Acuticoccus sp. I52.16.1: one gene and its partner. The main gene of each other region encodes a partner of the protein of the gene in region 2 in a complex. Links are inferred from orthologs where the notes say so. Each region holds a gene or a part of one and is shown on either strand. Other genes may lie near its edges.

The links.
Region 1: the proteins of MRB58_RS00865 (region 2) and dapF are in contact, whole or in part, in a solved structure (PDB 5YGU), measured with the Escherichia coli proteins. The link is inferred for Acuticoccus sp. I52.16.1 from one-to-one orthologs.

What each region holds. Positions count from the first base shown.
Region 1 is NZ_CP094828.1:2,102,460-2,108,252, forward strand. The notes cover bases 1,290-4,168. They hold dapF (diaminopimelate epimerase), read right to left. Parts: upstream 3,220-4,168; coding sequence 2,359-3,219; downstream 1,290-2,358. Other genes in these bases: rplS (50S ribosomal protein L19), read left to right, coding at 1,290-1,499; MRB58_RS09435 (thermonuclease family protein), read left to right, coding at 1,662-2,354; MRB58_RS09445 (L,D-transpeptidase), read right to left, coding at 3,210-3,800; MRB58_RS09450 (response regulator transcription factor), read left to right, coding at 3,934-4,168. In the rest of the region: MRB58_RS09420 (DUF1150 domain-containing protein), read right to left, coding at 89-355; MRB58_RS09425 (Hsp20 family protein), read right to left, coding at 361-810; more of rplS, read left to right, coding at 1,122-1,289; more of MRB58_RS09450, read left to right, coding at 4,169-4,632; MRB58_RS09455 (Crp/Fnr family transcriptional regulator), read left to right, coding at 4,676-5,101; MRB58_RS09460 (diguanylate cyclase domain-containing protein), read right to left, coding at 5,145-5,793. UniProt on the Escherichia coli protein: Involved in the succinylase branch of the L-lysine biosynthesis and in the biosynthesis of the pentapeptide incorporated in the peptidoglycan moiety. Catalyzes the stereoinversion of LL-2,6-diaminopimelate (L,L-DAP) to meso-diaminopimelate (meso-DAP).
Region 2 is NZ_CP094828.1:192,138-198,020, forward strand. The notes cover bases 1-2,969. They hold MRB58_RS00865 (RNA pyrophosphohydrolase), read right to left. Parts: upstream 1,768-2,969; coding sequence 1,234-1,767; downstream 1-1,233. Other genes in these bases: nusA (transcription termination factor NusA), read right to left, coding at 1-333; rimP (ribosome maturation factor RimP), read right to left, coding at 543-1,079; MRB58_RS00870 (glutathione peroxidase), read right to left, coding at 1,764-2,390; MRB58_RS00875 (SDR family oxidoreductase), read right to left, coding at 2,637-2,969. In the rest of the region: more of MRB58_RS00875, read right to left, coding at 2,970-3,446; gltA (citrate synthase), read right to left, coding at 3,604-4,896; MRB58_RS00885 (MFS transporter), read left to right, coding at 5,090-5,883. UniProt on the Escherichia coli protein: Master regulator of 5'-end-dependent mRNA decay.

The DNA of each region.
Region 1 (5,793 bases), 1.9 Mb from region 2 along the record:
AACAAGCGTGACATGGAAGCCCGACATGGAAAAAGGCCGGCTGCGCGGGCAACCGGCCTTCGTTCGGTTCGACGTCACGGGGTCCCAGCTAGTGGACGCTCACCGTGGTCAGGTTGTTCTCGGCCGCGTTCGCCATCACCGCATGGGCGGAATCGGCGAGCACAATCGGGGTGCCGTCCGCCGACAGCAGCGCCCACAGCTGCTGTCCCGGCTCCATGGACGGGGCTTGAGGGAAAATCTCGTTCACTTCCTCCGAAAGGAAGGTGCGCACGTAGGCCACGTGGCCGGTGCCGAGTGACGCCAGCGTCTGCGGGCTGATGTTGCGCGCCGGTACGGTTTCTCTGGTCTCACGCATCGTACTCAACTCCTGGGTTCAAGCGCCTGCTCACTCGCACTGATCTCGATGGTCCGAACGGTCCGCGCCGGTTCCGGCCGCACGAGGTCGATGGCGAGGAGCCCGTCGGCCAGGGCGGCGCTGAGGATCTCGATCCCCTCCGCCAGCACGAACGCCCGCTGGAACTGGCGGGCGGCGATGCCGCGGTGCAGGAAATGGCGATCCCTGTCGGCTTCCGGCGATTGCGAGCCTCGGATGACGAGCTGGTTGTCTTCGACCGTCACCGAAAGCTGGTCTCGCGAGAACCCGGCTACAGCCAGCGTAATTCGCAGCAGATCGCCCTTGGGGCCTTTGATCCGCTCGATGTTGTACGGCGGGTAGCCATCGCTCCCGCTTTTCGTCACGCGATCCAGAACGCGCTCTATATCTTCAAACCCGAGCAAGAGCGGGCTCGACAACGGTGTCATACGAGTCATCCAACAGTCCTTGCGACAAGCGACCGGTGAAGGAGCCCTGTCGGCGCCCCTTCGGGATGGATATTTGGCCCTTATTGGTGCACACGCAAGAAGGTGGGAGGCTTGCGCGGCGCGATAACGCGGTGGCATACCCCTGCTCCGAACCAGCCGCGGATCCGGCCGAGGTCGCCTGCCCGTCATTTTTGCATGACGTTTGATGGCGATCCTCTCTCGACAAAGCGGTTCGGAGTCACTATTCACGCCCTCTGGCAATCCTTCGGGCGATATGAATTTCAGCGCGCCGCCGGCGCGGCGCGACGGGACACGACGACATGAACATCATCGACGAGCTCAATCGTGAGCAGATGGCCGCGATCGAGGAGAAGCGTAAGCTTCCCGCGTTCCAGGCCGGCGACACCGTCCGCGTCAACGTGCGCGTGACTGAGGGCACCCGCACCCGCGTGCAGGCCTATGAAGGCGTATGCATCGCGCGGTCCGGCGCGGGCCTCAACGAGAGCTTCACCGTGCGCAAGCTCTCCTATGGCGAGGGCGTCGAGCGCGTCTTCCCGGTCTTCTCGCCGATGCTGGAGTCGGTCGACGTGGTGCGCCGCGGCAAGGTCCGTCGCGCCAAGCTCTACTATCTGCGTGGGCGCACGGGTAAGGCCGCCCGCATCGCCGAGCGCAAAGAGAAACGCGCCGCCACCGCGTAAGCCGAGCCTGCGGTGCGACGGGATTTCCCTCCGCCCCCGGCCCCGCGCTACCGGACCAGCCCACGATATCGCCGTGCCCGCCGCTCATCCGGCGGGTTCATTCTCCCGTTAGGCGTATTCGTCGCCGCCGTACTCCTGTGCGGCGGCTTTTGGCTGTTCGCGATGGGTCAGCTGGAGGACCTGCCGGCCCGCGGCACCATGCAGGAGGCGAATGCGCGCGCCGCCGTCGGCGATCCGACGCCGGTCGCGGCGCCGATCATCCTCGGCTTCCCCAGTACCGCCGACCCCGCCGCCTCACGCCGGCCCGCCACCACCGAGGCAGGGGACGCGGCCGGCGCGGTCGACGAGAACGGCCGGCCGGTGCGCTACGTGGAGGGGTCCGGCATCGCTGCGCCCCGCCCCTCCGGACCGCTGGTGCGCGAGGAACAGCCGACGATCCTCCCCGCCGCCCCCGCGCGCGGCCCAGACCCGGAACGGTTCAAACTCGTCGTCATCGAGAATGCGGGCACCGTCAACGTGCGCTCGCACCGGATTTCGCTGGCCTATATCGACGCACCGGACGCCGAGGCGACCTGCACCCGCCCCAACGGCTCCACCTGGCCCTGCGGCGCGCGGGCGCGCACCGCGCTGCGCCGTCTGGTGCGCCGCCGGGCGATCGACTGCCTCCAGCTCGACCGCACGTCCGAGGCGCCGGTGCGCGCGGCCGACTGCGAGGTCGCCAATACGAACCTGTCGCAATGGATGGTTGAGCAGGGGTGGGCCCGACCCACCGCGGACGCGCCGAAGATCTATGCCGAGCTGAACAAGGCGGCGGTGGACGCCGGGCGCGGCCTCTACCAGGCCGACGGGCGCTAGGCCGTCAGCCTTTGATGGGCTCCGGATCGCGGGTGAAGACGCCCTCGCCGAGCATCCCCGTCCAGTCGATCTCGTAGGGGCCGGTCATCACGATGCGCCCGCCCGCGAGGCCGATCGTCAGCGGTCCGCCCGGAAGCTCGACGACGACCTCCTCGGCCAGCCGCCCGATGTGGTGGCCCACGGCGGCGATGGCGCAGGCCGCCGTGCCGCATGCCCGCGTCGGTCCGACGCCGCGCTCGTGCACGACCGCCCGCACCCGCGCCGGGCCCTCCACTTCGACGAAGGAGATGTTGGCGCGCGCGGGGAATACCGGGTGATGCTCCAGCATCGGCCCGACGACGCCGAGCGGCACCGCGTCGAGCGACGGGACGAAGAAGACCGCGTGCGGGTTGCCGACGTTGGCGCAGGCCGCCGGGCCGAGATCGGCGAGGAGCGGCTCGTCGAACGTCAGCGCCTGCGGGTCGCCGGCGCCGGCGGCGAGCGGGATGTCGGCCGCGGCGAACCGGGGCGTTCCCATGTCGACCGAGATGCCGCCGGGCGCGCGCCAGGCCCGCATCGGACCGCCGGCGGAGGCGATCGTCACCTCCGGTGCGGACTGCTCGTCCAGCAGGATGGCCGCGACGCAGCGGGCCGCGTTGCCGCACGACTCCACCTCGCCGCCGTCCGAGTTGATGATGCGCATCAGTGCCGTCTCACCCGCGGGCGGCGGGGCGATGATGATGAACTGGTCGAACCCGATGCCGGCGGCACGATCGCCCAGCGCCCTCACGCCCTCGGTCGACGGGGTGTAGGGGTGCGAGCGGGCGTCGACCACGACGAAATCGTTGCCGAGGCCGTTCATCTTGCGAAATGGAATCATCGGCATGGCCTCGGATCGATTCCGATGAGATAGGTGCTGAGCGGTACGACTGCCCGTTGCCATGCCGCCTGCGGAAATGCAAGGCACCCCTCCGTCGGCCGCAGGTCCGCGCCGCGCGCGCCGGGGCGCGAGACATGGAAGAAGATCGCCGAGCCGCCTCCGGCGACGCGCGGGCGCTGGTTGTGATCCGTCACGACGACGACGTCGTAGAGCCCGTCCGCGCGCCGCAACGCCTCGTGCGAGGCCGCGAAGGGGCGCTTTACGTAAGCGTTGTAGCGGCCGCTCGCCGGGGCGTCGCACCAGCCGTCCTGCGCCCGCGCCGGGCGCTGCGGCAGCGGCAGCGGCACGGGCCGCCGCGTCAGCGCCGCCAGCGGAGTGACCCGCCCGCGCGGGGTCGCCCCGTCGCCCTCGCGCTTGAGCGCGGCGATCCCGCTGCGCCCCATCGCGGCGCGCAGAACGCGCCCCTCATGGCTGACGATCACCTCGGTCGGGTGCCCCGGGCGCGGCCGCACCAGCACCGGACGGCGCCGTCGCGCCGGCTCCCGCCGCACGGGCCGGACACCGGGCAAGAGGGATGACGGGGTCAAGATCACATCTCTTCACATTCGGCCATGGATGGCGAGCCGAGGCGGAGTGGGGCAAAATTCGTGATCGACGGCACAAATGTTTCCCGACTCTTCACTTATCTAAGGGATCAGGACACCACAATGGGAGGGCCAGGTGAACAAGAGGACCATCCTGATTATCGATGACGACGAGGACCTTCGCGAAGGTCTGAGCGAACAGATCGGCTTCTACGACGAGTTCGCCGTCATCACCGCCGACACCGCCCAGCGCGGCGTCGCGGCCGTGAAGAGCGAGGACATCGCGCTCGCCATCGTCGATGTCGGCCTGCCGGATCTCGACGGACGCGAGGCGGTCCGGCTGATGCGCAATGCCGGCTTCAAGGCGCCGGTGGTCATGCTCACCGGCCACACTACCGACGCCGACACGATTGTCGGCCTGGAGGCGGGTGCGAACGACTACGTCACCAAGCCGTTCCGTTTTGCGGTGCTGCTGGCGCGGATCCGGGCGCACCTGCGGCAGTTCGACCAGAGCGAGGATGCCACCTTCGCAATCGGGCCCTACTCCTTTAAGCCGTCGGCCAAAATCCTGCTCGAGCCCGATGGGCGGCGGATCCGGTTGACCGAGAAGGAAACCGCGATCCTCAAGTATCTCTATCGGGCGGGCGAAAAACCTGTCACTCGGGATGTTCTCCTGCACGAGGTCTGGGGATACAACTCAGGGGTGACCACCCACACGCTGGAGACGCATATCTACCGCCTTCGTCAGAAAATCGAGAAGAACCCCGCCTCCGCCGAGCTTCTGGTGACCGAGGCCGGTGGTTACAAGCTCATGCCGCGGGCGGTGACCGCCTAACGTGAGTCTCGCCCGTCATATGGCGGTGATGCGGAACGCGCCGATGCTGAAGCCCCTCGGAGACGAGGCGCTCAAGCTCCTCGCGTTCGGCAGCTTGCCGCGGTCCTATAAACCGAGGCAGGCCCTCTTCGAGGTCGGAGACGATGCCGATGGCGCCGTCCTGATCCTCGGGGGCCAGGTGAGGCTGGTGTCCCCGGCCCAGAGCGAGGGGCCGCAGGTGGTCGGCGTCGGCTACCTGCTGGACGGCCTGGCGCTCGTCGTCCCGGCGCGCCGCTCGATGAGCGCGGTCGCGCAGACCAGCTGCGAGGTGCTCGCCCTGCCGCGCGACCAGATGCATCGGATCCTGGACGAGTTTCCGGAGACGGCCGAGATCCTGCGCGCCCAGCTCGCCCGCAAGACCCTGTCGATGATCGAGGAGGTCAACGCGTTGCGCGACCGGCTCGGCGGCCCGCCCCCGACACGCGACTGACCCGCCACCCGGTGCGATCGGCCATCCACGCAGGCCGCGCCCGTCAGACGGCGAGGCGGCGCTGCGGGTTGGACGGATGGCGCCCGATGCGCTCGAGGATCCCTTCGATGGGCATGGCATCGTCGATATGGCTGCCCTGACCGAAGTGGATGGAGTAGGCGAGCGCCGCCTCCACGTCCTCGGCCGAGGCGACCGCGACGGCCGAGACGTCCGTCCGCTGCTGCCGGGCGGCTTCGATCAGCGCCCGCAGCACCGTGTCGCCGGCGCCGCCCTGGGCGAACCGGATCGCCTCCAGCGGCACCTTCACGTGGCTGAGCGGCAGTGTTCCGGGGGCGAGCAGCGTCCCCGCCGCCTCGGCCGCCCGCTGCACCGTGCCGACGCCGCTCCCCAGCACCTCCAGGAACTTCGAGCGGAGCGGCCAGTTGAGGTCGCGGCGCGGGTCGCCGTCGAGCTGGAGCCGCAGGATGCCGGCGCGCGAACTCACCCGGCCGGCCATCCGCCGCAAGCGGTCCAACACCTCGTGGCTGCGCAGCTGCGCGCGCGTCAGCGGCACCAGGCAGGCCGGCAGCCGGCCCCGCCCGTCCCCCCACAGCAGCCCCAGGTCGTGTTCCAGCAGCTCCAGCATCGCAGCCGCCATCTGCGGGACGATCGCCCGGTCGGTGTCGCCCGGCACCTCGCCGGGGAGCGTGCCC
Region 2 (5,883 bases):
GGCGACGCGGCCGAACTCGATCGGCGGCAGCGGGTCGGCGATGAAGTCGCCCACGTGCGCGTCGGGATTCTTGGCCAGCGCATCGGCGAGCGAGATCTGCGTGGCGGGGTTCTCCACCTCGTCCACCACCAGGAGCAGGCGCTGCAGGCGCGTTTCGCCGGACTTCGGATTGATCTCGGCGCGGATCTCGGTCTCCTGACCGTAGCGGGCGCGGGCGGCCTTCTGGATCGCGTCTTCCATCGCCTCGATGACGATGGCTCGGTCGATCTGCTTCTCCCGCGCCACCGCATCGGCGATCTGCAACAACTCCAGCTTGTTCGCGCTGACTGCCATAAGGTTTCCGTCCCACTCCAGGCCGCACGCGCGCCGCGCCGGCCTTGTCCGTTCGGGGATAGCCCCACTCGTCCGTCGCCTACCGGCCCTGGACATCCGCATCGGCCCGCGGGCCGTACTCACACCGGCCCCGGCGGGCCGTCTCGAAACGTCCCGGCGGACCGTCTCGGCCGCGCCCCGCGGGACGCTCCCGATCGGCCCCGCCGGGCCTAGTTCATCGCCGCCTTCTTGCCGGCTTTGAGCGACTGCTCGACCAGCGCGTCGGTCAGGACCAGACGCGCGTCGGAGAGTTCGCCCAGCGGCACATGGACCTTTTCGCCCCCGATCTCGGCCATGCGCACATGCACGGCGTCACCTTCGAGGCCGAGAATCACGCCGCGCCACCGGCGGCGGCCGTCGATCGGAATCGCCGTCTCCAGCTTGGCTTCGTGACCCGACCAGCGCTCGAAATCCTCCCGGCGGACCAACGGACGATCGATTCCGGGGGACGAGATTTCCAGATGATACGCCTTCGAGATCGGATCGTCGACATCGAGCGCCGGCGACACCGCGTGGCTGATCGCCTCGCAATCCTCGACGGTGAGCGTGCCGTCCGGGCGCTCGGCCATGATCTGCAGCGTACAGCCGTTCTGCGCCGTGACGCGGATGCGCACGAGGCGGTAGCCCAACCCTTCCAGGCTCGGCATCACGACCCGCGCGATTCGCGCCTCGAGCCCGGTTTCGGTGATGATCCGGTCGTCGTCCAAAAAAAACCTCGTTCATCCCGGCGGTTGTGGCTGTGGGGTGCCGCGGGCCATGCGGGGGCATGTCGCGTCGCGGCAGGAGGGACAGCACAAACGCCGAATGGGCCGGCCCCCGAAGGCGCCAACCCGGTTTAAACTGAGAACCTGAGTGTGGCGGTTAGATAGCCCGGCGCTGCGCGGGGTGCAAGTCCTGCGGTCCGCTCAGCGGCGCGAACGCCTCGACCACATGCTCGTAGACGTCGCGCTTGAACGGCACCACCAGCGACGGCACCGCCGCCAGCGACTCCCACTTCCAGCGCGAAAACTCCACGCTGTGCCCGTCCGGCGGTTCGGTGACGTTGATTTCGCCCTCTTGCCCCAGGAAGCGGAAGGCGAACCAGCGCTGCGCCTGACCCTTGTAGCGGCCGCGCCAGGAGGCGACGTCCTTGGGAAGGTCGTAGTGGAGCCAGCCGTCGACCTCGCCGATCAGCTCGACCGAGCGCACGCTGGTCTCCTCGTAGAGCTCGCGGTGGGCGGCCTCGAGCGGGGCTTCGCCGGGGTCGATCCCGCCTTGCGGCATCTGCCAGGAATAGCTGGGGACGACACCGCGCGAGGCGCGCTTGCCGAGGAAGATCTGCCCGTCGGCCGCGAACAAGGCGATGCCGACGCACAGGCGGTAGCCCTTGCGGGGCGATGCGGCCAGAAGGCTCATCGCGGCCCCGGCGCCGAGAGCGCGCGCTCGACCGCGTCCATCACCTGTGGCGATCGCGGCGACATGTAGGACGGGAAGGTGGCGATGACGCGCCCGTCCCGCCCGATCACGATCTTGTGGAAGTTCCACGCCGGCACCGCCTGCCGCCCGGCGCTGCGGCGCGCCCAGGCGTAGAGCGGATGCGCCCCGCGCCCGGTGACGACGGCCTTCTCCAGCATCGGGAACGACACGTCGTAGCGGGCCGAGCAGAAGCCGGCGATCTCACTGTTGCTGCCCGGCTCCTGGCCGGCGAAGTCGTTCGACGGGACGCCGAGGACGGTGAGGCCGCGCGCGCCGTACATGTCGTTCAGCGCCTCCAGCCCCTCGTATTGCGGCGTGAAGGCGCAGCGCGAGGCGGTGTTGACCAGCAGCACGACGCGGCCGGCGAAGCGATCGGCGGCGAGCGGCCGGCCGTGGATGTCGTTCAGCGTCAGGGCGTGCCAGTCGATCTGGGTGGTGGAGATCTGGCTGGTCTGCGCGGTGACGGTCCGGGCAGCCATGGCGATCCCGAAGGCGGACGCCGCCGCGGCGATGGCGGCCACCTTGAATACGGTTGCCGGCGCTGCGGCGATCGGACCCCTCATGGGCGCTCCTCGAGAATCAGGGGGCGAGCCAAGTCCGGCTCACGGAGGGCTTGTAGCATATCACGGCCCGCCGGTGCCCATCGGGGGATAGGAATAGCCAATCCATGCTGGTGATGTGAACCGTTACCGCAACGAAGTTTGCAAAACTTTGCGCCAGGTCAGGTGCGCCGGCCGGTCCTCGACGGCGCCGAGGTCGGCCGGCGGCACCCTTGCCGTCACGCCGCGGCGCGGGAGCTGCGGGGGGCATCAGTCCCGGTTCTGGACGCGGTCCATGACGCGGCCGGCACGCATGAAGGCCTGGCCCACCATGGAGCGGGCCAGCGCCACCGGGGCGAGCGCCGCGGCGGAGACCGGGCCGATCATCACCGTGGACTGGCGGCCGAGCGCGGCGAGGGACTGGCGCGCCACCTTCTCCGGGCTCATCGCACCGGGGATCGCGGTTCCGGTATAGCCCGCGCGGGTGCCGAACCCGGTGCGCACCGCCCCCGGACATGCGGCGAGCACGTCGACCGGCCGGCCGTCCAGCTCGGCGACGAGCGCCTCGGTGAAGGAGAGGATCATCGCCTTGGCCGCGGCGTAGGTCGCGAAGGTCGGCACGGGGACGAACGCGGTCGACGAGGCGACGTTGATGAGCCCGGCACGGGTCCCACTCTCCTGCGCACGCCCGATCATGCCGGGCAGCAGGCGGTGGGTCAGCGCCAGAACCGCCTCGACGTCGACCCGTATGGTCGCCTGGTGGCGCGCCCAGTCGACGTCCAGGAAGTTGCCGACCGCCCCGACCCCGGCGTTGTTGACGAGGAGGTCGCACCCCGCCTCCTCCGCCGCCCGGGCGACGGCGTCGATCCCGTCGGGCGTGGCGAGATCGGCGACGACGGTGCGCACGCGCGTCCCGAACTCGGCCTCGTATTCGGCGAGCCTGGCGGCGTCGCGGCCGGTGAGGACGAGGTCGGTGGCGAGCGGCATCTCGCGCACGAAGGCCTCGCCGATGCCGCCGGTGGCACCGGTGACGAGGGCGCATCGGGGCGGCTCGCGATGCGGCCGCAGTCTGTCTTTCAATCGCTCGTGCATCATCGGGCGATACTGATCCTCTCCGCCGGCCGCTGTCGAGCCGTCATTCGTCGCAGGCGTGCGGGTCCGCCGGGCGCACTGCCCGGCACGAAAAAAGCGCGCCACCCGGAGGTGACGCGCTTTCATCTGCCGAAGTCCGGGCCGGTCAGCGCTGGGCGATCGGCAGGTAATCGCGCTTCGGGGCGCCGGTGTAGAGCTGACGCGGGCGGCCGATGCGCTGCGAGGGATCCTCCACCATCTCCTTCCACTGCGCGATCCAGCCGACGGTGCGGGCGAGCGCGAAGAGGACGGTGAACATGGTGGTCGGGAAGCCGAGCGCGCGCAGCGTGATGCCCGAGTAGAAGTCGATGTTCGGGTACAGCTTCTTCTCGACGAAGTACTCGTCGTTCAGGGCGATCTTTTCGAGCTCCATCGCGACCTCGAGGAGCGGATCGTCCTTGATGCCCAGTTCGGAGAGAACCTCGTGGCAGGTTTTCTGCATGATCCGGGCGCGCGGGTCGTAGTTCTTGTAGACCCGGTGACCGAAGCCCATCAGGCGGAACGGATCGTTCTTGTCCTTCGCGCGGTCGATATACTCGGGGATCTTGTCGGCGGTGCCGATCTGCTCGAGCATGTTGAGCGCGGCCTCGTTGGCGCCGCCGTGAGCGGGGCCCCAGAGGCAGGCGATGCCGGCCGCGATGCAGGCGAACGGGTTGGCGCCCGACGAGCCTGCGAGCCGGACGGTCGACGTCGAGGCGTTCTGCTCATGGTCGGCGTGGAGGATGAAGATCCGATCCATGGCGCGGGCCAGAACCGGGTTCACCTTATAGTCCTCGGCCGGAACCGAGAAGCACATGCGCAGGAAGTTCGACGAATAGTCGAGGTCGTTGCGCGGGTACACGAAGGGTTGCCCCACCGAGTACTTGTACGCCCAGGCCGCGATCGTCGGCATCTTGGCGATCATCCGCACGGAGGCGATCATGCGCTGCTGCGGGTCGGTGATGTCGGTCGAGTCGTGGTAGAAGGCCGACAACGCGCCGACACAGCCGACCATGATGGCCATGGGGTGCGCGTCCCGGCGGAAGCCGGAGTAGAAGCGGTTCATCTGATCGTGGATCATCGTGTGATAGGTCACACGGTTCACGAATTCCTGTTTCTCCGCCATCGTCGGCAATTCGCCGTAGAGAAGCAGGTAGCAGGTCTCTAAGAAGTCGCCGTGTTCGGCCAACTGCTCGATCGGATAGCCGCGGTAGAGAAGAACGCCCTTGTCGCCGTCGATATACGTGATCTTCGATTCGCAGGAGGCGGTGGAGGTGAAACCGGGGTCGTAAGTGAACATCCCGGTGTCCTTGTAGAAGGACGCAATGTTGACGACGGACGGGCCCTCGGTCCCGTTCATCACCTCGTAGTCCACCGTTTCCGAGCCGACGGCGAATTGGGCTGCTTGTTCTGTGGTCATCGTCGGCTCCAGTGTTGGCCAAGCCAGGGGTGCCCGCCGGGCACGCCGACGAGCGCAAAAATCGTCTGAAGCCCACTATCCGAAGCCGCCCTCCCCTTCAAGCCTGACGTGAGCGCAGGCCCCTGACACGCCTCGCCGATCGGCAGTTCATTGCCTCTTTTCGAGCGCTTGACGGAGGCGTAGGGGAGAAAGGATGGCAAAGAGCTTCTACGTCCGCAATGCCTGGTGGCTCTTCACCGGCGCGGTCTTCATGTTCGGTTCCTCGTTCGGGCAGACCTATTTCATCGCCCTGTTCGCCGGCGCCATTCGCGCCGAGTTCGGCCTGTCGAACGGCCAGTGGGGCGGCATCTACACCGTCGCGACGCTCGCCTCCGCCACCTGCCTCATCCACTTCGGCCGCCTCGCCGACACGATGACCGTGACACGCCTGGCCGCCGGCGTCCTCGTCCTCTACGCGCTCTCGGCGACGACGATGGCGCTGGCGCCCAACATCGTCGTGCTGTGCCTGGCGGTGTTCGGCCTCCGGTTCTGCGGCCAGGGGATGATGACGCACATCTCGATGACGGCGATGGCGCGCTGGTTTCGCGCCAACCGTGCCAAGGCGATCGCGGTGGCGGTCCTGGGCTTTCCCATCAGCGAGGCGCTGTGGCCGCCGCTCGGCGTCGTGGTGCTCGACGTGATGGGCTGGCGCGAGACGTGGCTCGTCATCGCCGGGCTGATCCTGGCGGTTTTCCTGCCGGCCCTGACGCTGATGACCCGCAAGGGCCGCACCCCGCAGGGCGAGGGCGACAATACCGAGGCGCCCGGCATGCTGGGCCGCCAGTGGACCCGCGGCGAGGTGCTGCGGCACTGGACGTTCTGGACGATCCTGCCCGGGCTTCTGGCGCCGCCGTTCATCGGCACCTGCGTCTTCTTCCATCAGGTCCACATCGCCACCGTGCGCGGCTACGACCTCTCGGTGATGGCGTTGGGATTTGCGATGTATGC